Linked DNA regions of Noviherbaspirillum saxi. The protein of the gene in region 2 binds, or shares a complex with, the protein of the main gene of each other region. Links are inferred from orthologs where the notes say so. Each region holds a gene or a part of one and is shown on either strand. Other genes may lie near its edges. The genes, in order: smc and D3871_RS05980.

What was found.
Region 1: the proteins of D3871_RS05980 (region 2) and smc are in contact, whole or in part, in a crystal structure (PDB 3ZGX), measured with the Bacillus subtilis proteins. The link is inferred for Noviherbaspirillum saxi from one-to-one orthologs.

What each region holds. Positions count from the first base shown.
Region 1 is NZ_QYUO01000002.1:550,669-560,230, reverse strand. Bases 5,470-9,562 are described here. They hold smc (chromosome segregation protein SMC), read right to left. Parts: upstream 9,201-9,562; coding sequence 5,670-9,200; downstream 5,470-5,669. Other genes in these bases: dapC (succinyldiaminopimelate transaminase), read left to right, coding at 9,389-9,562; D3871_RS18395 (hypothetical protein), read left to right, coding at 5,470-5,586. In the rest of the region: glutathione-regulated potassium-efflux system protein KefC, read right to left, coding at 1-406; glutathione-regulated potassium-efflux system oxidoreductase KefF, read right to left, coding at 396-1,013; def (peptide deformylase), read right to left, coding at 1,102-1,635; NAD-dependent DNA ligase LigA, read right to left, coding at 1,637-3,736; D3871_RS18400 (cell division protein ZipA C-terminal FtsZ-binding domain-containing protein), read right to left, coding at 3,739-4,827; more of D3871_RS18395, read left to right, coding at 5,344-5,469. UniProt on the Bacillus subtilis protein: Required for chromosome condensation and partitioning.
Region 2 is NZ_QYUO01000001.1:1,236,927-1,253,342, reverse strand. What follows is about bases 1-2,804. They hold D3871_RS05980 (segregation and condensation protein A), read left to right. Parts: upstream 1-865; coding sequence 866-1,744; downstream 1,745-2,804. Other genes in these bases: D3871_RS05970 (cobalamin-binding protein), read left to right, coding at 2,740-2,804; panC (pantoate--beta-alanine ligase), read left to right, coding at 1,836-2,675; D3871_RS05985 (DUF3460 family protein), read left to right, coding at 654-866; D3871_RS05990 (GNAT family N-acetyltransferase), read left to right, coding at 52-531. Outside these bases: more of D3871_RS05970, read left to right, coding at 2,805-3,621; D3871_RS05965 (protein kinase domain-containing protein), read left to right, coding at 3,931-6,678; D3871_RS05960 (ParA family protein), read right to left, coding at 6,756-7,367; D3871_RS05955 (hypothetical protein), read left to right, coding at 7,522-8,853; D3871_RS05950 (hypothetical protein), read left to right, coding at 8,846-9,547; D3871_RS05945 (ATP-binding protein), read left to right, coding at 9,562-12,381; D3871_RS05940 (helix-turn-helix domain-containing protein), read left to right, coding at 12,330-13,298; D3871_RS05935 (VOC family protein), read left to right, coding at 13,270-13,650; D3871_RS05930 (cobyric acid synthase), read right to left, coding at 13,655-15,097; D3871_RS05925 (ABC transporter substrate-binding protein), read right to left, coding at 15,094-15,891; D3871_RS05920 (cobalamin-binding protein), read right to left, coding at 15,888-16,416. UniProt on the Bacillus subtilis protein: Participates in chromosomal partition during cell division. May act via the formation of a condensin-like complex containing Smc and ScpB that pull DNA away from mid-cell into both cell halves.

The DNA.
Region 1 (9,562 bases), on a different replicon or contig from region 2:
CCTCAAGGGTAGCCAGCGCGATGGCGGTAGAGGACAAAGACAATCCCAGCGCGGCAATCAGCGCCGTCTTCCAGTCAATGCCGAAGGCCAGGCCGGCACCGAACAGCGCAAGTGTAACGAGCGTGACCTGGGCCCCGCCCCAGCCAAAAATCGAGCGGCGCAACGCCCACAGGCGTCGCGGTTCCAGTTCCAGCCCGATCAGGAACAACAGCAGGACCACACCGAATTCGGAAAAGTGAAGAATGTCTTCGACCCCGCTGATCAGCCGCAAACCCCAAGGTCCGATGGCAACGCCGGCCATCAGATAGCCCAGGACCGCGCCAAGTCCGAAACGCTTGGCAAGCGGAACGGTGATCACCGCCGCCGCCAGATAGATCAGCGCATTGACCAGGATGCTATTGCTCATGAGGATTTCCCGGTTGCAGTTCGGGCGCGATGGGATCGCGATCCGATGGCGCGACACATTCCTTCGACCAGGCCGGATAGCTCAGCAGGCGTTCACGGTAAAGTTGCGCTTGCGGCGCCATCTCGGCATCGCTAGCCCGTCTTGATCCATGCACGATCAGCGGCGGCAACCAGCGCAGGCCGCACAATTGCGCGGTCTGCTCGTAAGGCGGAAGAAAGTCGCTGAAATTGCGGCGATGATAGCCGTCCGGCTGATAGGCGGCAGCAGGGCCGCCGGTCGTCGCCACCAGCCACAGGTCTTTGCCTTGCAGCGCATGGCCGTCATGGCCATATGCCCAGCCGTGTTCGAACACCACATCGATCCATTCCTTGAGCAGCGCAGGCATGCTGTACCACTGGACAGGATGCTGGAACACGATCAGCTCGCTCTGCTCCAGCATACGCTGTTCATGTGCGACATCGATATGGAAATCCGGGTACATCTCGTACAGGTCATGCACCTGTACATGAGGTATATCCTCCACATGCTCGCGCAGGCGGCGGTTCACACGTGAGTTGCCGTGCGCAGGGTGGGCATAGAGAATGAGAATCCTGGGTGTCGACGTCATGTTCGGGCGAATGAAGGGCTTACGGGCAACACACGGTTTTCCGCGCGCGGTTCGCCGTGTCGATGACGACAATGGTAAGTCTTTTTCCTCAGTCGTCGCCTGGATCAAGTTCGGGGAACAGAATATCGACGAAGCCGAACTTCGAAAAGTCCTTGATCCGCATTGGATACAGCATGCCGATCAGGTGGTCGCATTCATGCTGGACCACGCGTGCATGAAAACCCTCGACATCGCGGCTGATCGGCTTGCCATCCTGGTCGACGCCTTCGTAATGCAGGCGCAGCCAGCGCGGCACCATGCCGCGCAATCCCGGCACCGAAAGACAGCCTTCCCAGCCGTCTTCGATTTCCTGCGACAAGGGCGTAATGACCGGATTGATCAGCACGGTTTCCGGCACCGGCGGCGCTTCGGGATAGCGCACATTCTGCTTGAAGCCAAAGATCACCACTTGCAGGTTGACGCCGATTTGCGGCGCCGCCAGCCCTGCCCCATTGGCTGCACGCATGGTATCGAACATGTCGTCGATCAGCCTGAGGAGCTCGGGCGTACCGAAGTCGGTCACGGGTTCGGCCTGGCGCAACAGGCGCGGGTCGCCCATCTTCAGGATGTCACGTATCGCCATGTCAGTCTTTCGTCATTGCGTCGTCCGGCGGTTGCTGGCCAAGTAAATCAAGCAATTCCGGTTCGTCGAGGATGGCTACGCCAAGTTCCTGCGCTTTTGTCAGCTTGCTGCCCGCTTCCTCACCGGCAACCACATAGCTGGTTTTCTTCGATACCGAACCGGCGACCTTGCCGCCGGCCGCCTCGATGCGCGCGGCGGCTTCATCACGTGTCAGATTCGGAAGCGTTCCCGTCAGTACAAAGGTTTTTCCGGCGAAAGGCTTGGGTGCTTCCACCATCGGTTCGCTTTCCGGCCAGTGGAGGCCGGCCGCACGCAATTGTTCGATCAATTCCGTATTGAGCGGATCGGACAAAAAGCTGACGATCGAACGTGCGACGACTGGACCGATATCCGCTACTTCCAGCAGCTGCTCTTCCGACGCGCCCAGCAAGGCGTCCAGGTTGCCAAAGTGCCGCGCCAACTCCTTCGCGGTGGCCTCGCCGACATGGCGGATCCCAAGTGCGTAGATGAACCGGGCGAGCGTCGTCGATTTTGACTTCTCCAGCGCTTTCAATACGTTTTGTGCGGACTTCTCGGCCATGCGGTCGAGTTCGGACAGCGCGGTCAGTCCGAGCTTGTACAGGTCTGCCGCGGTCGTGATGATGTGGCGGTCGACCAACTGCTCCACCAGTTGCTCGCCCAAGCCTTCGATATCCAGTGCGCGCCGCGACACGAAATGCAGCAAACCGCCCTTGCGCTGCGCCGGGCATTTGATCCAGCCGCCGGAACAACGCGCTATCGCTTCATCCTCAGGCCGTACGATAGCCGATCCACATACCGGGCAACTCGCCGGCATTACAAAACGGCGCACGTGATCGGGCCGCAGTTCGGGGACGTAAGCGACCACTTCGGGAATTACGTCGCCGGCACGCCGCACGATGACTGAATCGCCGATCTGGATATCCTTGCGATTGACTTCATCTTCGTTGTGCAGGGTGGCATTGGTCACCGTCACGCCACCGACGAATACCGGCACCAGACGGGCGACCGGTGTAATGGCGCCGGTGCGCCCCACCTGCACGCCGATATCCTGCACCACCGTCATCGCTTCCTCGGCCGGAAACTTGTGCGCAATGGCGAATCTCGGCGCGCGCGAAACGAATCCCAGCTTTTGCTGCTGCTCCAGCCGGTCCACCTTGTATACCACGCCGTCGATGTCGTAGGCCAGGCCACGACGCTTGTCGCCTATCGCATGGAAAAATTCAAGCAAGCCCTGGGCACCATGGACCACTGCGCGCTCACGGCACACCGGCAAGCCCATAGACGCATACCAGTCCAGCAAGGCGGAGTGCGAGGCCGGCATGGAGGCTCCTTCGAGCACCCCGATACCATAGGCAAAGAAACGCAGCGTGCGCTGGGCGGTGATCTTTGAATCGAGTTGCCGCAAGCTGCCTGCGGCAGCATTGCGCGGATTGACGAACTCTTTTTGCCCGGCCTCGCGCTGCCGCTCGTTCAGCCGAGCAAAGTCAGCCTTGAACATCAGGACTTCGCCGCGCACTTCCAGTACGGCGGGCGGCGTGTCGGTGTGAAGGCGCAGCGGAACCGCGCGCACGGTACGGATATTGGCGGTCACGTTTTCACCGGTTGCGCCATCGCCACGCGTGGCGGCTTGAACCAGATATCCGTTTTCATAGCGCACGCTGATCGCCAGACCGTCGAACTTGAGCTCGGTGGAATAGGTAATGTCGTCGCCGTTTTGCAAACCCTCATGCACACGGCGGTCGAAGGACACGACATCTTCCTCCCCGAACGCGTTGTTCAGGGACAGCATCGGCAACGCATGCCTGGCCGGTTCGAATTGCGGCAATGGCTTGCCGCCAACGCGTTGGGTCGGGGAATCGGAGGTGACGAGATCGGGATGCGCCAACTCCAGCTCAACCAGTTCGCGGAACATCCTGTCGTATTCCGCGTCCGGAATGCTGGGATTATCAAGCACGTAATACGCATGACTGTGCCGGTTCAATTCCGACTTCAGCCATGCCGCACGTTCCTGCCAGTGATCGGCTTCAGGCCCGCTGGTGGGTGTGGCAGCGGCCGGCGCTCCAAAAATGTCCGCTTGCATCGTCAACTGAACAAACGCGTTGCACGGACTGAACCTGCCGGAATGTTCGACTCTTCCATCTGGGTATAGAACGCAGTGACTTGATCTGCGATTTCGGTTAACGCAGCGTCGGTCAATGGCTGGTTGCCGTCATCCACCACGACGCCATCGAGACGTGCGGCAAGCATGCGAGCGCAGGCGGTCATTGCACCGAAACCGTCGTGCGCGGGAGCGACCCTGGGCACGTCCAGCAGCAGGGTCAGGCGCGAAGTCGTTTCCACAGCGAGGCTGACATTGGTGGAGAGAGAAAACAGTATCCCGCCATCGCCGTCCGGCATGACCAGACGCCCATCGGGGCGCAAATCGAAACCTTGGCGCTCGAGTGCGGTCAGCAGCGTATTGATCGCCCAAGGCTCACCCTTAGCTTGCACATTCACGCTGAGTTGCGCGTCGTACTCGGCGACGAACTGATGCAGCGATCGCGCGCTGGCCATCACGGCTCCCATGTCCGGCACATCCAGTTCAGCATCGATGTCGTCGGCGATCTGGCGCAGGCGCGTGATCAGTTCGGAATACTCGATTTCGTTCAGTGCGCTGCTGCGATTGGCCAGTTGCACGCCGGCAAACAGACCGTAATACAGATTGCCATGAGCCACCGACTCCCAATTGCCGTCTTCACGCTGACCGATGAAATGCACAGGCTTGTTGCCGACATGACGCAAGGTTTGCAGTGTGGGCAGAATTTTTTCGCCGCGCACCGGCGCTTCCAGTTCCAGCGCAATTGCGCAATCGATCAATTCATCGACCGGCAACTCTTTTTGCGGCGCACGGACAGGTACATCAACGGCTGTTGCCGCTGGCGGGGAATCTGTCCCCACGTCAACATCCGCTTGCGCGGCGGCCGTCGGTCCTTGCATCAGACTAGGCTCCTGCCTCTGCGCAGGTTCAGTGTCGCCATTCGCTCCCGGATGCATCAGCACGTCGTCGTGCTCCGAAGCGAAGGCGCGTTGGACCGTCTTCTTTGCCTTGTATTCCTGCCATTTGTTATAGCTGATAACGCCAACGACGATAGTGCCGCCGATCGCCATCAGACTTGCTTGAAGGTCGGTCATGCGTATGTGCCCTTGTTAGGTGTGGGGCGGACGCGCAGCAGGAGGGAATCACTGTCACGGCGTCGCGGAAAATCTGATCGAATCATTTTCGAAATTTACAAAGTTGAAAGCCACCCCGGCCGCGAACTGGAAATCAGGGTAGTGGCCGGCAATAAAGTTGTCAAGGCAGACATATCTTGCTAAAGAGCATCGTTTTTCATGCTTTCCGGAAAAAATGTGCGTATGGAATTGATCATTGCCGAATGCACGGGTTCAGTCCGTTGAGCCGCGTCAATACTCGAAAGGGGCTCGAAATAAAAAATAACAACTATTCCAAAACGTAATTATTGCAGTAGTCGGATAGCAGCCACGGCACGTTTCAGCAGATCGCGATCCGAAACGAGAAAGCATACCAAGATCCTATCGATAATGGAGAAACGCATGAACGTTGATCATGGAGCAAGCACGTTGTCTCGCCCATTCCGCGGCCGGACGGAGCAGACCAAACCGAGGGAAACCAGCTTTCGAGGAGCAACAATGAACACTCATTCCGCCAAATCGAACATCGCCATGTCCGGCTCTAAAGAATTCAAACTGCAGCACTTGGCCATGCTGTCGCTAAGCCCGGTGCTGCGCTCCATTCAACATTGGTGGCTGCAGCGCGCCGAGCGGCATTTCCTGATCTGCGCCGATGTCGAACAGCAGCGCGCGAAAGAAGCGCAGATGAATGTCGCCTATTACCAGAAGCGCGCCGCGCTGGCACGTTCGGCACGTATCTAATACCAGTCCGGAGCTTGAAGGAAGCGACTTCTCCATGCTTCCTTCAACCAGTGCTCTCCGCGACCGTCCTGCCTTTAGCTTCCTTACGCTGCTTCCGCTTCGCTCGCAAAGTTCGTAGCCGACTCCATATCGACCGCCACGATGCGCGATACGCCCTGTTCCTGCATGGTGACGCCGATCAGCTGCTGCGCCATTTCCATTGCAATCTTGTTATGCGAAATGAAGAGGAACTGGGTTTGCGACGACATGCGCTTGACCATATTGCAGAACCGCTCGGTATTGGCATCGTCCAGCGGCGCGTCCACCTCGTCGAGCAGGCAGAACGGCGCGGGATTGAGCTGGAACATCGAGAACACCAGCGCAGTCGCCGTCAATGCCTTTTCACCGCCGGACAACAAGTGGATCGTGGCGTTTTTCTTGCCGGGCGGCTGAGCCATTACCTGCACGCCGGAGTCGAGGATTTCCTCGCCCGTCATGATGAGTTTGGCCTGACCGCCGCCGAACAGAATCGGGAATAGTTCGCCGAAATGCTTGTTGACCTTGTCGAAGGTGTCCTGCAACAGGTCGCGGGTTTCACGGTCGATCTTGTTGATCGCATCTTCCAGCGTGGTAATCGCTTCGGTCAGGTCGGCATGCTGGGAGTCGAGGAAGTTCTTGCGTTCCGATGCCTGCGCCAGTTCATCAAGTGCCGCCAGGTTGACAGCGCCAAGCGCCGCGATGGCATTGGTCAAACGCGTCACTTCGCCCTGCAGATAAGAGGGACGCATGTCGGCGTTCAGCTTTTCGGTCAGCGCCCCTTCATCGGCCTGGGCTTCCGCCAGCTGCTGCGCATACTGTTCCTGGTTCAGGCGCGCGGCCTGTTCCTTCAACTGCAATTCCATGATGCGATCGCGTTGCGGCTGCAGGCTGCGTTCGGACTGCATGCGGGCTTCTTCCGCATGACGCAGTTTTTGCGTCAGCTGGTCGAGTTCATGGCGCGCATCGGCCAGCGCGCGCTCCTGATCCGAGCGCTTGTCGAGCAAGGATTGCAACCCGGCTTGCGCGGCCTGATCGTCCAGGCTTTCCAGTTCAAGGCTGCCTTGCTGCATGCTGGCGAATAGCTGCGCCGACTGTTCCAGCGCGGTGGAAATGCTGCGCTTGAGTTCTTCTATCTTGTTGCGATGGGCTTTTTCGGCGAATTCGGCTTCCTGCGCCGCACGTTCGACATCGCGCAAGCGCTGACGCGCATCGTTAAGCTGCTGCTCTTTTGCCAGGTAATCGGTCTGGCCGTCTTCGTGACTTTCCTGCAAGACGGCGAGTTCGATATCGAGCTGTTCGAACTTGGCTTCCGATTCGGCCTTTGCCTGTTGCTGCTCCGCTTCCTGAGCTGCAATTTCGGCCAGGTCGGTGTCGATCTGGGTGCTGCGCTGATTGAAGCGTTCCTGCACTTCCGACAGCTTCATGACATCGATCTGCAAGCCATGAACCGCCTGCGTCAAGCCGGTCACCCGCTGGCGCAATTCCTGCAGGCGTTGCGTCGCCTGCGATACCGCTGCGTCGGCGCGCACCGCGCGCGACTTCGCTTCATCGGCCAGCATTTGCTGCGCGCGCAGCTGCTTGGTGATGTTGTCGATTTCCTGCTGGCGCGCCAGCATCCCATCCTGCTCGGAATCCGATGCGTAAAAGCGTACGCTGGATTTGCCGATCACATGACCCTGTTTCGTTACGAAGCAGGCGCCGAGCGGCAGCTTGGTGCGATCGACGAATGCGGCATTGACGTCGTCGGCGACGAATACATTGCTCAGCCAGTCCTGCATCAGAGCGCGCAGTCCCGGGTCATTCAGCTGCAGCAGATTGATGAAGGGTTTCAGTCCGGCCGGCCCATCGGCGGGCGCAGCCTGTGCGGTTTCGTTGGGCGTGAACAAAGCCAGCTTGGCCGGTGGCGCATCGCTGAAGAAGGCCTTTGCCCAATCCAGGTTGGATACTTCGAGCGCGGACGTACGTTCGCGCAACACCGATTCGAGCGCGGTTTCCCAGCCTTGGTCGACATGCAGTTTTTGCCACAGCCTGGGCAGGTCGCCGAGTTCATGCTTTTTCAGCCACGGCTGTACCTTGCCTTGCGTCTGCACGTTTTCCTGCAACTGTTTCAGCGCATTCAGGCGGGCTTCAAGCTGCGCATTGTTGGCGGTCTCGGTATTGACCTGCTGCTGCGCAGTGCGGCGTTCTTCTTCGAGTTTGGGCTGCTGTTCCTGCGCGGCTTCCAGTTGCTCGCGCGCCTCTTCCAGCGTTGCCTGCTTTTCTTCGAGCTGCATGCGCAGATTGGTCAGATGTGCGCTGTCCGGCAGCGACATGCCATTCTTTTCCTGCGACAGGCGCTCGCGACGCGTCGTCAGACCGGAAAGGATATTGGAAGCATTGCGCTGATGCGTCGATTCCAGTTCGATCTGCTGCTGGATCTGCATGATCTTGCTGCGCGACTCTGTCGTCTTCAACTGCGCTTCGCGCCATGCCTGTTCCAGCCCCGGAATCAGGTCGTGCTGGTTTTGTGCCGCATGCTGCGCCTGTTCGACGCGCATGCCATGCTCTTCCAGATGCATTTCGGCTTCTGCAAGTTCTTCCTGCTGCTGCTGGCCCTGGCGCTGCCACTGGTCGCGCTGCGCGGTCAGCGAATTCAACTGGGTTTGCAGGCGGCTACGCGATTCGATCACGAACTTGATCTGCGCTTCCAGACTGCCGATCTCGGAATTGGTCTGGTACAGATTGCCCTGCGCGGTATGCATGCGGTCGCCGGCCGCATAGTGCGCCTGGCGCATGTGCTCAAGCTCGGTTTCGATATGGCGCAGCTTCGCGGTCTGCTCTTCGAGGTCGGTCTGCGCCTTTTCGATATCGCGGAAATATTTTTCCTGCTCGGTCTTTGCCTCGTTCTTGCGCAGCAGCCACAGCAGTTTCTGCTTCTCGTCCTGGTCGGCTTGCAGTTCGCGGAATTTCTGCGCGACCGCTGCCTGCGCTTCGAGCTTCTGCAGGTTGGCGTTCAGTTCGCGCAAAATGTCTTCGACGCGGGTCAGGTTTTCGCGGGTGTCCTGCAGGCGGTTTTCGGTTTCACGCCGGCGTTCCTTGTATTTCGACACACCGGCCGCTTCTTCCAGAAAGATGCGCAGATCTTCCGGACGCGCTTCGATGATGCGCGAAATCATGCCCTGACCGATGATCGCGTAGGCGCGCGGACCGAGGCCGGTACCGAGGAAGATATCCTGGATATCGCGGCGGCGCACCGCCTGGTTGTTGATGTAGTAGGTGGAGGTACCGTCGCGGGTCAGCGTGCGCTTGACCGCGATTTCCGCATACTGACTCCATTGTCCGGCGGCACGTCCATCGCTGTTGTCGAACACCAGTTCGACCGAAGCGCGGCCGGCCGGCTTGCGGCTGGTGGAGCCATTGAAAATGACGTCCTGCATCGATTCGCCGCGCAGTTCGGAAGCCTTGGACTCGCCGAGCACCCAGCGCACGGCATCCATGATATTGGATTTGCCGCAGCCGTTCGGGCCGACAACGCCAACCAACTGACCAGGAACCTGAAAATTGGTGGGGTCGACGAAGGACTTGAACCCCGATAATTTAAGAGAAGTTAGACGCACGTTGTCGACTGTTCCAGACTAGTTGAACCAGAACGGGGGCAGCCCCCGAGAAAGGGCCCTATCATATCACTTCAAGTGCGCCGGCCATGGGTTTCCATCCCATGTTGCAAGGCGCATGCGACCGCGGACGGTATAATGTCGCGCTTATTCTTTCAGCATCCCAGCACCCTTCTACCGAGCCCTCCCAAGTGAATCCGCTCTTATCCAAATTACAACCTTATCCCTTTGAAAAGCTGCGTGGCCTGTTCGCAGGCGTGCAACCCGATTCGCGGTATTCGCCGATCAGTCTTGGTATCGGCGAGCCCAAGCATCCGACCCCGGCGTTCATACAGCAAGCCTTGGCGGACAATCTTGGCGGATTG
Region 2 (16,416 bases):
AATGACACCTGACATGCGTATCGTTTCCCTTTTTCCGGCGAGACTCTGCACATGAATATTGTTGTCCGCGAAGCCACGTTCGATGATGCCCAGCTCATTGCCGACCTGACCCGCGCGGCGTGGGCGAGCAAGGTGGCGGTGACGTCCAGCGGACACCGCGAAACCGCGGTGCGGGTGCGGCACGACCTGGAACAGGGCGGTGGCTTTATTCTGTTGCGCGATGAGGAACCGATAGGCTCGGCGCGCTGGGGTCCACTCGAGGTGGATCCGGACATCTGGGAAATCATGCGCATGGGCGTATTGCCGCAATTTCGGGGTGAGCATTTGTCTCAGCACTTGCTCGAAGCGGTCATTCATCGCGCTCAGGCTTCCGATGTGACCGAGCTGCGACTGGGCGTTCGCTCGGATCAGGTACGGCTGCTCGACCTGTACGCAGCCTATGGCTTCGAACTTGCACCGGAACTGGAATACACGCATGCCAACCCGCTGGAGCCGGCACCGACCGTAATGCGTCGGATGCTTGGGTATTAAGATTGCCATCTTGCATCGAGCTCTTATTGTCTAATACGCAATACCTGTCGCATCGTCACAGTGTGTGCCGAAGTACAGGATTTACGGGCAAGACAAGGTAGAATAACGACAGCATTCATCCTGTGACCTTAAACACCATGAAATTCTCGCAATACGAGTCTGAATTCACCAAGTTCCTGAACGAGCTGAAGCAAAAGGATCCCGAGTTGGAGCAGAAGCAGCGCGCCGGCCGCGCCATCTTTTGGGACAAGGCACCGATCGATCTCGACGCCCGCAAGCGTGCTGAGGAATCGCGCATCATGCAGCAGCCCTACGTTTATCAGAACAAGTTCTGATGTCGGCGCAGCAGGACGCGCTGCTAGCGCATTTGCCGGCTGACGCGCCCGAGCTTGCGCTCGCGGGACAGCCGGACACGACACCTGATGTCGTTGATGGCATGGCTTACGCAAAACTGTACGGCGAACCGCTGTTCAAGCTGCCGACGGATCTCTACATTCCGCCCGATGCGCTCGAGGTTTTTCTGGAAGCATTCCAGGGCCCGCTCGATCTCCTGTTGTACCTGATCCGCAAGCAGAACTTCAATATTCTCGACATCCCGATGGCGCAGGTAACGCGCCAGTATCTCGATTACGTCGATCAGATCCGTGTACGTAATCTGGAGCTGGCGGCGGAATATCTGCTGATGGCGGCCATGCTCATCGAAATCAAGTCGCGCATGCTGCTGCCGGTGAAGAAAGCCGATACCGGCGAAGAAGCGGAAGATCCGCGCGCCGAACTGGTGCGCCGCCTGCTCGAATACGAGCAGATGAAGGTCGCCGCACAAGAACTGGATGCACTGCCACAACTCGGACGGGACTATGTCCGTGCGCAGATCTATATCGAACAGAATGTCGTCACCCGCTGGCCGGAAGTCAGCATGAGCGAATTGCAAGCAGTGTGGGCCGACATCCTCAAGCGTGCAAAGCTGACCGCCCACCATACGATCAGCCGCGAGGAATTGTCGGTGCGCGAGCACATGACCGGCATCCTGCGTCGGCTGCAGTCGGCCAGGTTCGTCGAGTTCGCTGATCTGTTCGACCCGTCGCGCGGCGTGCCGGTAGTGATCGTCAATTTCATCGCGCTGCTGGAGCTGGCAAAGGAAACCTTGATCGAAATTACCCAGGCCGAAGCGTTTGCACCGATTTACGTGCGGCTGGCCTATTCTCCAACCTGACGTTTCAGGCAGACGCATCAAGCGGCTTGCGCGGGCGGCGTTTGCGCCCGGCAGGACGGCACGAAACCATTCTTTTTCTACCCGGTGAACCATGAAAATCATTTCTTCCATCGATGAATTGCGTGACCAGTTGCGCGGGCAGTTGCGCACCGCTTTCGTGCCAACCATGGGCAATCTGCATGAGGGCCATCTGTCGCTGATGCGCCTGGCGCGCAAGCATGGCGATCCGGTGGTCGCATCCATCTTCGTCAACCGCCTGCAGTTCGGGCCCAACGAAGACTTCGACAAGTATCCGCGCACCTTTCAGGCCGACGTCGAAAAGCTGGAAAAGGAAGGCGTGTACGTGCTGTTTGCCCCAACCGAAAAGGACCTGTATCCGGAACCCCAGGAATACCGCGTCCGTCCGCCGGACGACCTGGGCAATATCCTGGAAGGTGAATTCCGTCCAGGATTCTTCGTGGGCGTGACGACCGTGGTGCTGAAACTGTTTTCCTGCGTACAGCCGCGCGTCGCTGTATTCGGCAAGAAGGATTATCAGCAGTTGATGATTGTGCGGAACATGGCAAAACAGTTTGCCCTGCCCACCGAAATCATCGCCGCAGACACTTATCGCGCCGAAGACGGGCTGGCGCTGTCCTCGCGCAATGGCTACCTGTCCGAAGCCGAGCGCGCCGAAGCTCCCGCCCTGTACCAACTGCTCAATGAAGTCGCCGGCGAAGTGCGCGCCGGCCATCTGGATGTATTCGAGCTGGAACGCCATGCGATGGCAAAACTGGCCGCACGCGGCTGGAAGCCGGACTACATTTCCATCCGCAAACGCGCGGATCTGCAGCCGCCTTCGGCCGGCGACATTGCGAAAGGCGAAGCGCTCGTCGTGGTCGCGGCCGCCAAGCTTGGCGCAACCCGTCTGATCGATAATCTCGAAATCTGAGCCTGACAAGACCATGCCCGCCATGTCGGCAAAATCGTTGGCGCGGCGGGCGGTTGGTCTCGCTATGCGAGTCTTCATCCCGGCTTTTCTTGTCGCTGCCGTCTCGCTGGCATGGGTTGCGCCGGCATCCGCCTCCGTCACCGTAGTGGACGATGTCAAGCGCACCATCACCCTCCCCGCTCCCGCACGCCGTATCGTCAGCGTCGCGCCGCATGTCACCGAAATGCTGTTTGCCGCCGGCGCCGGTTCACAGGTAGTCGGCGTCACCGAATTCAGTGATTTTCCGCCGGAGGCAAAACGCATTCCCTCAGTCGGCAACGGCGTCACACTGGACCTCGAACGCATACTGGCGCTCAAGCCGGATCTGGTGGTCGGCTGGAACAATGGCAATGCAGCATTGCAGCTGGCAAAACTGGAATCGCTGGGCGTTCCCGTTTACAAAAGCGAGCCTTACGACTATGCCGCGATCGCCCTGTCCATGGAAAGGCTGGCTCACCTCGCCGGCACCGACATGATGGGCAAGAAGGCGGCGGATACATTTCGTCATCGACTCGGACAACTACAGGAAACCTATCAAAAACGGCGCAAGGTACGCGTGTTCTATCAGATCTGGCGCACGCCGCTGATGACACTCAACGGTGCCCATATGGTCTCGGCCGCGCTGCGCACTTGCGGCGGTGAAAACGTCTTTGCCGGCCTGAGCCAGCTCGCACCGACCGTGAGCATCGAAGCCGTGATCAAGGCCGATCCCGAAGCCATCATTGCCAGCAGCGGTGAACAGGACGATGTTCTGGCAGCGTGGCGCCGCTTTCCGGGTATGGCCGCGGTCAAGCGCGGCAACCTGCTGCTGATCGACGGCGAACTGCTCAACCGCTCGGGACCTCGCATACTGGATGGAACCGAGGCCCTGTGCAAGCAACTCGACGCGGTACGCAAGAAATCCTGATTCTTAACGTTAGGGCGTGCCATCACTTGGTATGGTTCGCACTCCCATACCAAGTGATGACACGCCCTAGTCATCCCCCCTGACGACATCATGTTTGAGCAATATCGATACCTTGGCGCATGCGAAGGCTATGCTGGGCAGGCTGAAGCCGCTCTCTAAATGCTGGAGCGGCTCGCAGCAGACGTGCCTAGATGACACAGGCTTCCTCCGGATCGGCTACCGAATCAAGCGCCATAGCACATCCACATTTCTGATCTGGCCATTCCTTTCCTGCGATCCTGCCAGGCGACTCATCTTCAAGTGATCGATATGCAAGACGACAACACCAAGACTTCCATCGAAGGCCACATCGGCTCGTCCGCAACGAAACCGTCCACGACGTCGCGTGGACAGGGCGAGACTTCCGGAGCCCTGAATACCGGTACACGCATAGAGAGCTTCAACATTGTCGAAGTGATCAATGAAGGTGCTGCGTCGATTCTGTATCTTGCCTATGATCATTCGCAACGGCGGCATGTTGCGCTGAGAGAATACATGCCGCGAGGTATTGCCGTTCGTACACCCGACATGTCGGTAGAACCGGCTTCCGGGCAAGACAGCACCAACTTCGATGCCGGATTGCGCAGCTTCATCAATGAAGCATTGGTGCTGAACCGGACTGAGTCTGCTTCGCTGGTCAAGGTCCAGCGCTATTGGGAAGCACATCGCACCGCCTATGCGTCAATGCCGCTCTATGAAGGCATCACGCTCAAGCAAACCGTTGCCGAGCATAGGGCGCCCTTGAATGACGAGTGGATCAAAACCTTGGTGAGCGACCTGTTGCATGCCATCGAAGCCGTGCATCGTGCCCAATCCTGCCATGGGAATATATCGCCAGGCAATATTCTGATTCGTGAAACCGGCCGCCCCCTATTGCTGGAATTCGATTCTGCGCAGGCAATGATCGCGGAACTTACCCAGGTGCGATCCGGTACGCTGGTATCTGGATTTGCGCCTATCGAGCTCTATCCGGACATGCCGGATCTGGAGCAAGGCGCATGGACGGATATCTATGCAGTCGCTGCCGTTGCGTATTACCTGATCGCCGGCAAGCCGCCGCCGCCCGCAACCCAGCGCATCGTCAATGACACCATGCGGCCTGCGTGCGAAGTCGGACGCAATGTCTATAGCGATAACCTGCTCGCCGCGCTCGATCATGCATTGGCCGTACGGCCGGACGAGCGCATACGATCGGTAAATGCAATGCGCACGGCACTCAAGAGCGACAGCACTGTATTGGAACCGTCTGCTTATCACGGCGCGACCAACGCACGCGAGGCGATACGCCTGCACCGCGAGGCACTCGCGGCGCAAACCCGTGCCAGAGGCGATACGACAATGGCACAGCCATCCGGCATGACGACCGTCGGCGTCGAAGCGCCAGCGTCGCACGGCCGGCAAAAGCCGATGCCGTTCGAGAAAAAGATTTCGCCCAATTCATCGCCGCCACGCCGTTCGGCAATGATCGTGTCGGGTATCGTGCTGGTCGCCGGAATTGCCGCAGGCCTGATCATCGGCGAGGGAAGCCTGCTCGAGCCGGATGCAAACCATGCAAGCAACTCTATTGCCGGCTCAACCGACAATAGCGCGGAATCCATGGATACCGGCATCGCGCGCGCGATACCGCCGCAACAGACAGCTCCGGCGGTGATGCCGCCGGCACCCGTGATTGCGCGCAGTGAAGAAGCTGCGCCGCCGCCCGCACGCTTGCCCGAAGCACGCCCGGAGCACAGGGCCGAGAAACCTGCCAGCGACGTGCCTGCAACCCCGCCTGCACCAACCGCGCCGCTGGCTTCTCTTACAAAGGAGAAAGAGCCTGTGCCTGAACCTGCGAAGCCGGCACCTTCGATACCGGCGACCCCGACCGAAGCGGCGAAGCAAAAAGAGACTGCCAAAATCGCTGCGGAGCGGGAGCAATGGAGAATTGCGCGCAATCTTGATGAAGCGCCGGCCTACGAGGCTTACCTGAATCGTTTTCCCTATGGCGCCAATGCAATAGACGCACGTCAGCGATTGGCCGAGATCCGCTTGCGGTCAAAAGTCGAGAAGCCTCAGGCGCAAGTCGCATCACGGCCGCCGCAGGCAAGCGAAACCGACCGCGCATCGTCCGGCAACGCAGCGGCAGGCAGTGCCGCGACCGGAAGTGCGAGTCCGCAGCCGGCAGCAAGCCAGCCAACCGAGAACCCGTCGCGCAGCACCCCGCGCGAACCGGACACACAGGTCGCTTCGAGAACCGAGCGCACGCCGCCTCCGGCATCCTCTCCCTCTGTTCCTTCAGGCTTCAAACAGCCAACGGATAAGCTGCCACCGCCAGCCCCCTCACCCGATGCGGCAAGCGCAACGCCGCGCAAAACCTACAAGCACGCGGATCAAACGATGAGCGGGGATTTCAATGCAGATCCGGTGACCGGCCTGGTATCCGGGACCGGGCGTATTGTCTGGAACAACGGCGACCGCTTCGATGGCACGCTGGTCAAAGGCTCGAAGGAAGGCAAAGGCCAGTTCGTCTGGAGCAATGGTCAGCGCTATAACGGCGACTGGCTCAGGAACGAGCCGAATGGACGCGGCACGCTCGTGTTTGCCAACGGCAATCGCTACGAGGGCGAGGTCAGGAACGGCTTGCCCGATGGTCGTGGCGTACTGATATTTTCCGATGGCTCGCGGTATGAGGGACAGATCCGAAACGGCGTGCCGAACGGCAAAGGTATCCATGTATTTGCCGACGGCACCCGCTATGAAGGCGATATCAGGGACGGTCTGCCTCATGGCCAAGGTGTAACACGCTTCAAGAATGGCGATGTCTATGTCGGCACGGTCGCGCGTGGACGAAGCAACGGCCAGGGCCGCTTCAGCTGGGCCAACGGCAGTGTGTGGGAAGGAGAATTCCGCGATGGGCAGCGCACCACGAACGGTCATCTGCTTGCCGCCGGCAACGACACACCTTCTTCCGGAGGGTCTCAGGCTGCGCGCAGTGAAGCGGGTCCGGAGCGCGAGGATACCGACAAGGCAATCAAGTAAATAAAGACGCCCGTCAAACAGGCATCAAAAAAGATCTGTCCCGCCCGCATCGATGTCTCCATTCATTGGAGGCATCGCTATTGCTGCACCCAGTTCACAAGCTCTTGCCATTGCTCCACATCGCGCTCAGCCCGAGAAGGCGCCACATCCCACAGGGTTGCGCCATGCGCAGCCAATTGCACGTAATTTTGCGTGTCACGCAGATAGCCTAGCACCGGCAAACCCAGATTGCCCATGTAATGCGCGAGCTGATCCGCTGCACGGGTCCGGACATTGATCCGCATGCCGACCACCCCCACCTGGTTCTTTTCTTGCCGGCCGGCCAGTCGCTGCAGAAATTCCTGGGTTGCGAGGATATCGAACATCGATGCCTGCAACGGAACGACGAGCTTGTCAGCCAGCTTCATCACGTCATCCAGACGGCTCCCGTTCAGACCGGCCGGCGTATCCAGTACGACATGCGTGGTTCCCTTGGGTGGCTTCGCCATGTGGCCATTGGCAATTTCCCAAGCGGCGATCGGCGGCAGGCTTGGCGGCCGCAATGCCAGCCAGGCACGCGAGCTTTGCTGGATATCGATATCGCCGAGCATAACCTTATGCCCCTGCTTTGCGAAATAGCCGGCCAGATTAGTGGCGATGGTGCTCTTGCCCACACCTCCCTTTGGATTGGCAATGACGATGACTGGCATGGGTTTCCTCCGCAGCTGATGTGGCGATAGAGAAATTGCGAAAATTTCATATGGACAACACTATTGCAAGCATAGCATGAGGTTTTTTCACACTGTTACAGAGGAGGAAGCGTTTTGTTTCTGGGCGGCACATGGGGTGCCTTAAAATACCGGGATGCAGAATTTTTCACCGAATGCGGCCGCGATGCCGGATGAGGAGCAGCAGACTTCTCTACAAGCCTTCTTCAGGCCCAATATTTCCCCTGACGATATCGAGCAGGTACACCGCCTCAGGCGGGCGCAGCCCTTGCTGACGGCCTTTACGGCCCTGTTCTACGGCGGTTCGGATGCAGTGCTGGTGCGGCTTCTGGTCTTGCAGGAACTGGCATCGGATGCTGCAGCACCGGCGCTGACCCGCGCCGATATCAATACCAGGCTGGGCTATCTGGAGCCGGAAAGCCTGGAAACCGTGCTATATCGCCTGCGCTCGCACCAGCTGCTGTCCTGGGACGCCCCGCAAGGGGTGTACCGGATCACGCCGCTGGCGCGCAACGTGCTGGCAGCGATCGACAGTCTGATGGCGCTGGCGCAGGATGAGGACGAGGGCGACATCGGCTTCCTGCTGTCGCAGGTGGCCGGCTCGCAGGCGGTTGGCGGTGTCACGGTCGAACAGCTCCAGCATTTGCTGGGACGGCTGGTGGACCTGACCGAGGAATTCCGCGATGCGATCGCCTCCGGCTCGGAATTCCGCCTGCGCAAGGCCCAGGAAAAATGGAATACCGCCTGCGACTGGGTCGAAAAAGGCTCCGAAGTCCTGCACGCAATCACCAACGATCCCAACGCCGACACGGCCACACACCGAGCGGCACAGGCGATCGGCCGCGCGCAGAGCGCATTGCTCAATATGCAAGGCATGTTTTCGCGCGCGCTCAATCAGATCGAACGCCAGCGCGTGCATCTCGGCCAATCGGGGCTGTCGACCACCGATATCAAGACCTGGCTGATGCAGCATGAAGATCTGGCTGGCCTTGCGCGCGATGCGATCGCATTGCCGGTGACGCCGATGTTCATCACGCCATCGGAAATGATCGACGTCGCCGAAGCCGAACTGTTCGCCGACAAGAACACCGCGCCAGTCGCGGAACTTCCCGCCGGCGAAGATGCATCCGTCATGGAAAGCAAGACGAGCGTGACACCGGTCGAACTCGATGCCTGGCTCAACCGGCTCTCTTCATTTGCCGCATCGATCGATGCCTCGACCAGGGTGCACGACACGCTGCTGCCGGCGAATTTTGCCGTGGCGTCTTATCGGGCTTCGCTGCTGCCCTTGCTCGGCGATGAAAGCGAAGCGGCCTTGCAGGGCGGCACCGCCGCGATGGCGCGTCTGCCGCTCGCCTTCGAACCGCAGGACGGCATGATCAAGCTGAAAGACCCGCATGTGGCCGCAATTTCCAATGCGAGCCTGACTCCTCTTACAGAAACTCCACCGGATACCAAGCATGACTGACGACGCACAAATCCTGATTGCGCAACTGATGACGCACCAGACCCTGTCGCGCGAAAACAAGCTGGTCAAGCGCGCACTCACCGACGAAGTGTTTCGCCTCGATCTCGATACCCGACTGGCGGCGTGCGGACTGAAATTTCTCGACAACGTCTACGCGGACAACGTCACACTGGCATTGGCCCGCGAAATCGAGCCGAAGATCTTTGGCTCGCGTGAAGTCTGGCAAAACAACAACATGGGCCTTGCGCGTGACGGCGTGGCCCTGCTGGTGGTGCTGTGGGCGATGATCATCCTGCCCAAGCGCGAACGCCAGGAAGCGCATCAGCATGCGCTGGAAGATCAGGAAGACATGTTCGGCAAGGAAAAACCGATGCCGCGCGCCGAAGATGCGTCGATGGGCATTTCCTACAAGGCGCTACTGGCCGACTTCGGCGACAAGCTCGGCAAGAAGACGCGCATGGACATCAATCTCGGCCAGCTCAACAAGCTCGGCTTCATCGAGCGGCGCGGCGACATGATTGTCGAAGGCCCGCTGCTCGACCTGATGATGGATACCGATGCATTGAAAGACCGGATCATCAACGGCGCGCTGGCCGATATCTTCCACCGGCCGCCGCCCAAGGAAGCCGCGATCATCCACTTCCCTCAGCCCGACGCGCAGGCATCTTCGCAGGTTGTGCACACCGAACAATAAGCAACAGGATTCGCATGTTTCATATCAAATCGCTGGAGATGGTCCACTGGGACTACTGGCAACGCGTCAAGAACATTCCGCTGGATGCGAAGATCATCACCATCGCCGGCCAGAACGGCTCGGGCAAGACCACCCTGCTCGACGCACTGCGCACGCTGTTCGGGCTGGATTGTTCGATGGGGCGTTCGTACAAGCACTATGCGCGTCATGCGGGCCAGCAGACCTCCTGGCTGCGCGCTGTGGTCGACAATCGCGCGACCGGACGGCAACTGTCGAACCGGCCGTTTCGCGCGTCCGGTTTCTTCAGTGAAGATGAAGTCACCCTGTTTTGCCAGATCCAGAAAAACGGCGGCGACTGGAAGCGTCAATATCTGATGCGCGCCGGCGCGGTCGAGATCGAGGAAGTGCAGGAAGCGACCGACTGGCTGGGCCTGGAAAGCTATCGCAAGCGCCTGGCCAATGCCGGCCTTTCGCCGGCCATGGCCAAAGTGCTGGCGCTGGAACAGGGTGAGACCGACAAACTATGCGAGTATGCGCCGCGCCAGTTGCTGGACCTGGTGTTCCAAGTGTTCGGCGACAAGGAAGTGCTCGATGCCTATGATGAAGCCAAGCGCCATCAGCGCGATACTGAAACCGAATTGCAGCGCTTCGAGGCGGAACTGGAATCGGCGCAGACCAACCAGGAACGCTTGCGCCTGCGCGCCGCGAACTACCATCAGTGGGAAGGATTGATCAAGGAGCAGCGCGATCTGCAGGAAGAAATCCTGCCGACACTGCAATACCACGAGATCCGCGAAAAGGCGCAGGCGAACAGCACCGCCTTGCACGAGGCGCGCAACTCGCTGGCGGCACAGGATAAGCAATTGTCGGAAAAGCGCGTCGACCTCGCCGAGCGAGCTTCCGCATTAAGCACCGCGCACCAGCATGAGTCCACGCTGGAAGAAGAAAAGACCATACTCGAAAAACGCCTCGGTGAAATCAACGGCAAGCTCAAACCGCTGGAAAGCCTGCTGGAACAGAAAACGCGATTGCAGAAACTGGCGGCCGACGCGGGTGCCGGTATCGCCGATGTCGCGGCCGAGCTGGAGCAGAAGGAAGCCGATTACATGCGTCAGCGCCAGGCGCGCGACGAGCTCGCCTCGCGCATCGCCGGCGAACGCAGCGCCATCGCCGCACTGGAAAGCAAATCGGGCTTGCCGGACCCGGAAAATGTGCGCGTGATGCGACGCGCATTAAGCGACGCCAATATCGCGCATACCATGCTGCCCGACATCGTCGAGGTGACCGATCCGCGCTGGCAAGGCGCGGTGGAAGGCATGCTGCGCAGCTATACCTCGGTGGTGTTGCTTGAATATGCGCGCGATGCCGCCGCCGCATATCGCATCGGCGAAAAAGAACGCTATGGCCACTTCATCGTACCCGATCGCGTGACCGCGCCGGAAGTGAAAGACCAAAGCCTGTTGGCTGTCGTACGCTTTAGCGCCAAGGCACCCGGCTGGCTGATTGACCAACTGGCACGCGTCACACGAGTCGACTCGGCCGAAGCCGGCGCCAGGCTGCCGGCGAACGAAGAATGGATCACGCCGGACGCCTATCACCGCGAACGACGCGGCGGACGCTCGGTATTCGTCGAGGCGGCGCGCTACCGCTTCGGACAAGCAGGACGCGCCCAGCGTCTGGCGGCCTTGCAACAGTCGCTTCCCAAGCTAGAAGCGCAGGAAGACCAACTGACGATTCGCATCAGCAAGCTGGCCGGCGAGGTCAGCGCCCTGAAAGCACGGATCGCCGGCGTCGATGCGGCCAAGGAACTGGTTGCGCGTCAGCCCGAATTCGATGAAGCCACGCATAATGCCGCACCATTGAAAGCGACACGTACCGAGGTCGGATCGCGGCTCGGCGAACTGTTCCCCTTGATCAAGAAGACAACCGAAGAACGCACGCTCGCCGACAATGCCTGGCAAAACGCCAAGCGTTCGCTGGCCGACAGCGAGGCGCATGGTCGCCTGTCGCAAAAGCGCACGCAAGAGGAACGCTCCGCACATGCACGCGCCTTGATCGACATCCGCAAGAACTGGCGTCATCTACCGATTGCATGGCGCCGCCCTGCCCGCCGCGCCGAGCTGGTCGAGCAGCATCAGAATGCGCACCAGGTCAATCTGCGCATCGGCCATCTCGCCACCGATCTTGCGCGCGAAGACTGGGAAACCGATTCCACCGTGGTCGACCAGCATGTACGCCTGACCGCGCTGCTGCAGGGCCGTCAGGCCGAAACCGAAGAACGCCGCTATCAAAATAATCGCGCGATCGAAGCCACAACCAATGCGCGCGGCGCCTACATCGAACGCCTGCGCTATACGATCAAAACCTATAGCCGCAACATTAAGGAATTGGGCGAGTTGGCAAACATCGAAGTACATACCGATCCAGTACGTCTGGAAAACGACGATGTGCAGCTTGCGCAGGCAGGCTTGCAGGTACGCTTCAAGTTCGATGGCAAGGGCCCAATCGGCTTGAACGATGGTGAAGCCTCGGGTGGGCAGCAAGTGATGAAGTCGCTGATCCTGCTGATCGGCCTGCTGAAATCCGATGACGGCTCAGGCGGCTTTGTGTTCATCGATGAGCCCTTTGCCCACCTGGATATCCGCAATATCCAGCTCGTCGGCGAGTTCCTGAAGAACACCGATGCGCAATATCTGATGACGACGCCGCTGACGCACAATACCGATGTCTACGATCCTTCGGAACTAACGCTGATCACCAGCAAGAAGAAAAAGGAATCGCATTGGGCGCAACCGATTTTCGTGTTGCAGCGGAGGGCGGAAAAAGCGGCCTAATGCCAATCCCGGCCTGCAGCCCGATATACAATTGCCGGACCGACGCTCACAAGCATCAACATCCACCGATGATGGACGCTACGTTCCCCGGTCCCCGGTTTTTCACGATCCTGCCCTCAATCCCGCTTCGCGGCCTGATCAGTCATTACTGGTTGAGTATAGGCAACCTGAATCCGACCTATCCGATGGTGCCCGACGGCGCTATCGATCTGGTCATTCATCAGCAAGGTGCGCAAGTGCAAGGCCGGGTATACGGCACATCGACGTCTGCTACCGATGTGGCGCTTGCGCCAAACAGCCATTACCTCGGCATTCGCTTCAAACCTGGACAAAGCCGTCACTTCATCAAAGCGGCGGCCAAAGAACTGGCTGACCGCTGCGAGCCGGTGGAGGGGCTGCTCCGTTTTTCCCTGGAGAACATAACGGACAATATTGCCGGACTCGATATCTTCACCCGACTTGATACGCTATTTGAAAAACAGGTGGCACGGACACAGCCGCTTCCATCCAGAATCGACAATGCCGTCGCACAGATAACAGCGACTTATGGCACCGGAAGAATCGAAGAAGCCGCTTCCAACTTTGGCACCAGCCGCCGCCAGTTTGAACGCGTGTTTCTTGAGACGGTGGGCATTTCTCCCAAACTCTTTTCTTCCATCATGCGGTTTCACCATGCCGCGACGCTTATCAAACGACAAGCCTATTCCCTGGCCGATATTGCATTTGAATCCGGTTATACCGACCAAAGCCACATGGGCAATGAATTCAGACGCCTGATCAATATCTCGCCGGCAAAGCTTGCAAAGAGCGATGTCGCATTCTTGCTAGACCAGCCCTTGCCGCCCCCGGAGAATGACAACTCCCCATTACAACCTCAAGGAGATAACGATGAAAATCTGGTCTGGCGTCATTACTGAAAAGGTGCAGGAATCCAAAGACTTCTACGTTCGCCTGCTCGGCTGCGACGTCATCTACGAAGGTGAAGACAGCTGGGTTGTATTACTACAACTCGGAAGCAGCGAAATCGGGTTCATGAAGCCCGGCCTGGAATCGCAAGCCGCCGTCTTTCGACCGGCCTTTCAGGGCCAAGGTATGTGGTTTGCGGTCGATGTGGACGATGTGGAGAAGGAATATCGGCGCGTGCGGGAACTGGGTTTTCCCATCGAAGTCGCGTTGCGCGACGAACCATGGGGCGACCGGCATTTCGTTGTGGTCGACCCGAACGGGATAGGCGTCGATATCGTGCAGAGGATGCACGCCGCTTCCTGATTTTTTACCCCGCGCGCTCCTGCAAAGCCTTGTACAAAGGCAGCGCCGCATCCGCAATCCGGTCGATACTTTGCTCGCGCAATGCAGCCAGGTCGACCGGCTTGACATTCTTCAGCCCCGCCCACGACAGCAAGGCATGCATCGCTTGCGGCGCATCGAACACACCGTGCAAATAGGTACCCAGCACCAGATCATCATCCGATCTTGCGCCCTCCGTACGGCCATCGATTTCAAACGCCGGCCTTGCCATCGCCGGGCCGTCGGACCGGCCCATATGGATTTCATAGCCGCTTACCTCTGCATCGGCGAATATGCATCGCCCCTGCACCCTTGCCAGCCGCTTGGCTTGCGTGATTTCGGTGTCGACGTCAAGCAGGCCCAACCCTGCTGTCGTGCCCGGCGCACCTTCAACGCCATGCGGATCGCTCACGGTACGGCCGAGCATTTGATAGCCGCCACAGATGCCGATCACCTTGCCGCCGTAGCGCACATGCTTGCGCAGGGCATCCTGCCAGCCATTGCCAATCAGCCATTCAAGATCCGCGCGGGTGTTCTTGCTGCCGGGCAAAACGATCAGGTCGGCCGGCGGAATTGGCTGCCCCGGCCCGACGAAGCGCAAATCGACGTCAGGCTGCGCGCGCAAGGCATCGAAATCGGTATGGTTGCTGATGCGCGGAATGACCGGCACCACGACGCGGAAGCCGCCCTGCTCGCTTTGCTCGGGCTTTACCGCATCCTCTGCATCCAGATACAGACCATGCAGATAAGGCAGTACCGCGAGCACCGGTTTGCCGGTTTCCCCTTCCAGCCAGTCAAGACCTGGTTGCAACAGGCTGATATCGCCGCGAAACCGGTTGATGACAAATCCGACAATGCGCTTGCGCTCGCTCTCCGACAGGCACGACAGAGTACCAACGATATGAGCGAATACGCCACCCCGGTCGATGTCAGCGATCAGGATCACCGGACAGTCGACTGCCTCGGCAAAACCCATGTTCGCGATGTCGCGGTCGCGCAGATTGATCTCTGCGGGACTGCCCGCGCCTTCGACGATGACGGACTGATACTGCGCACTCAAGCGGCGATGCGATTCGAGCACCGCCTGCATCGCGATCGTCTTGTATTGATGATAGTCGCGCGCATTCATGTCGGCGCGCACCTGGCCGTGGATGATGACTTGCGCGCCGGTGTCGCTCGATGGCTTGAGCAATACGGGATTCATGTCGGTGTGCGGCTGAAGGCCGGCGGCCTGCGCCTGCAATGCCTGAGCCCGGCCGATCTCACCGCCATCCGTCGTCACCGCGCTATTGAGCGCCATGTTTTGCGGCTTGAAAGGTACGACCTTGATGCCGTCGCGCGCGAGCAACCGGCATAGCGCAGCGACCAACGTACTCTTGCCGGCATCGGAGGTCGTGCCCTGCACCATCAATGTCGAAAAGAGATTCATGTCTGTTCCTGATGCCAGCGGCCGATCAGGTCGGCGAGTTGTGTCAGGCCTTCGGTGATGGCCGATGGTCCGGGCGACAGGATGTCGGCCGACTTGATTTCGACAACCATGCCGTTGCGTACTGCGGGAATCGCATTCCAGCCATCGCGCGTGCAAACGGTTTCGGCACGAAACTTCTTGCCGCACCACGAACCGATGATGATATCAGGCGCGCGGCGCACGACTTCATTGGCATCGGCGATGATGCGTTGCTTGGCGCTGGAATGCGCTGCCAGGTCGGCGAACACGTCCTCGCCGCCGGCAATGGCGATCATCTCGGACACCCATCCTATGCCGCTGATGAGCGGCTCGTTCCATTCCTCGAAATACACCTTGGGGCGCTTTGCATGCACGCTTGCCTTCCTTGCGACGGCATCGATATGTGACTGCAATTCAACGACCAATCGCTCGCCAGTTTCTACCCGATCAACCAACGCCGCCACAACGCGGACCATGCGCAGGATACCGGCGAGATCGCGCTGATTGAACAGATGCACTTCAACGCCCGCCGCTGCGAGTTCGCGGCAGATGTCGGCCTGCATGTTGGAAAAACCGATCACCAGATCCGGTTCGACCGCAAGAATGCGTTCGATGCGCGAAGAGGAAAAGCCGCTGATTTTCGGTTTTTCGGCGCGTGCACGCGCGGGCCTCACGGTAAAGCCGGAAATGCCGGCGACCAGCTCTTCGGCGCCGAGCGCATACAGCGTTTCGACTGCTTCGGTACTCAGACAGGCGATGCGACGATAGTTGCTCATTGCCCCGCTCCCCGGCGGCTTCTCGCCTGTTCCAGGCGTGCGCATAATTCGGTGGCGCCTTCAATAATGCGCGGGCCGGAGCGATTGATCAGGTTGCCATCGATGGCGAACAGGTTGCCACGCTTGACGGCCAGCATGGAGGGATATTGCTTCCAGATCTCGATTCCGCTGACGGGCTGGTCATTGCGGTCGCCGCTGACGATGACTTCGGGGTTTTCCTTGAGCACAGCTTCCTGGGTAATGCTGGGCGCGGCCATCGGCAAGGCGGCAAAGATGTTTTCTCCGCCACAAATACGGATCGCATCGCTGATGATGTGCTTTTCATTCAGCGTGTAGAGCGGCTTGTCCCAGACCTGGTAAAACACGCGCACCAGAGGACGGTTGCGGTAGCGCGACACCAGGCCGTCGAGCTGGCGCTGCAATGCTCCCGCGCTTTGTTGCGCCTGCTGTTCGGTGCCCATCAACTGACCGAGCCGGACAACGGATCTGGGGATGTCGTCGAGCTTGTGCGGCTCGCTGTAAAAC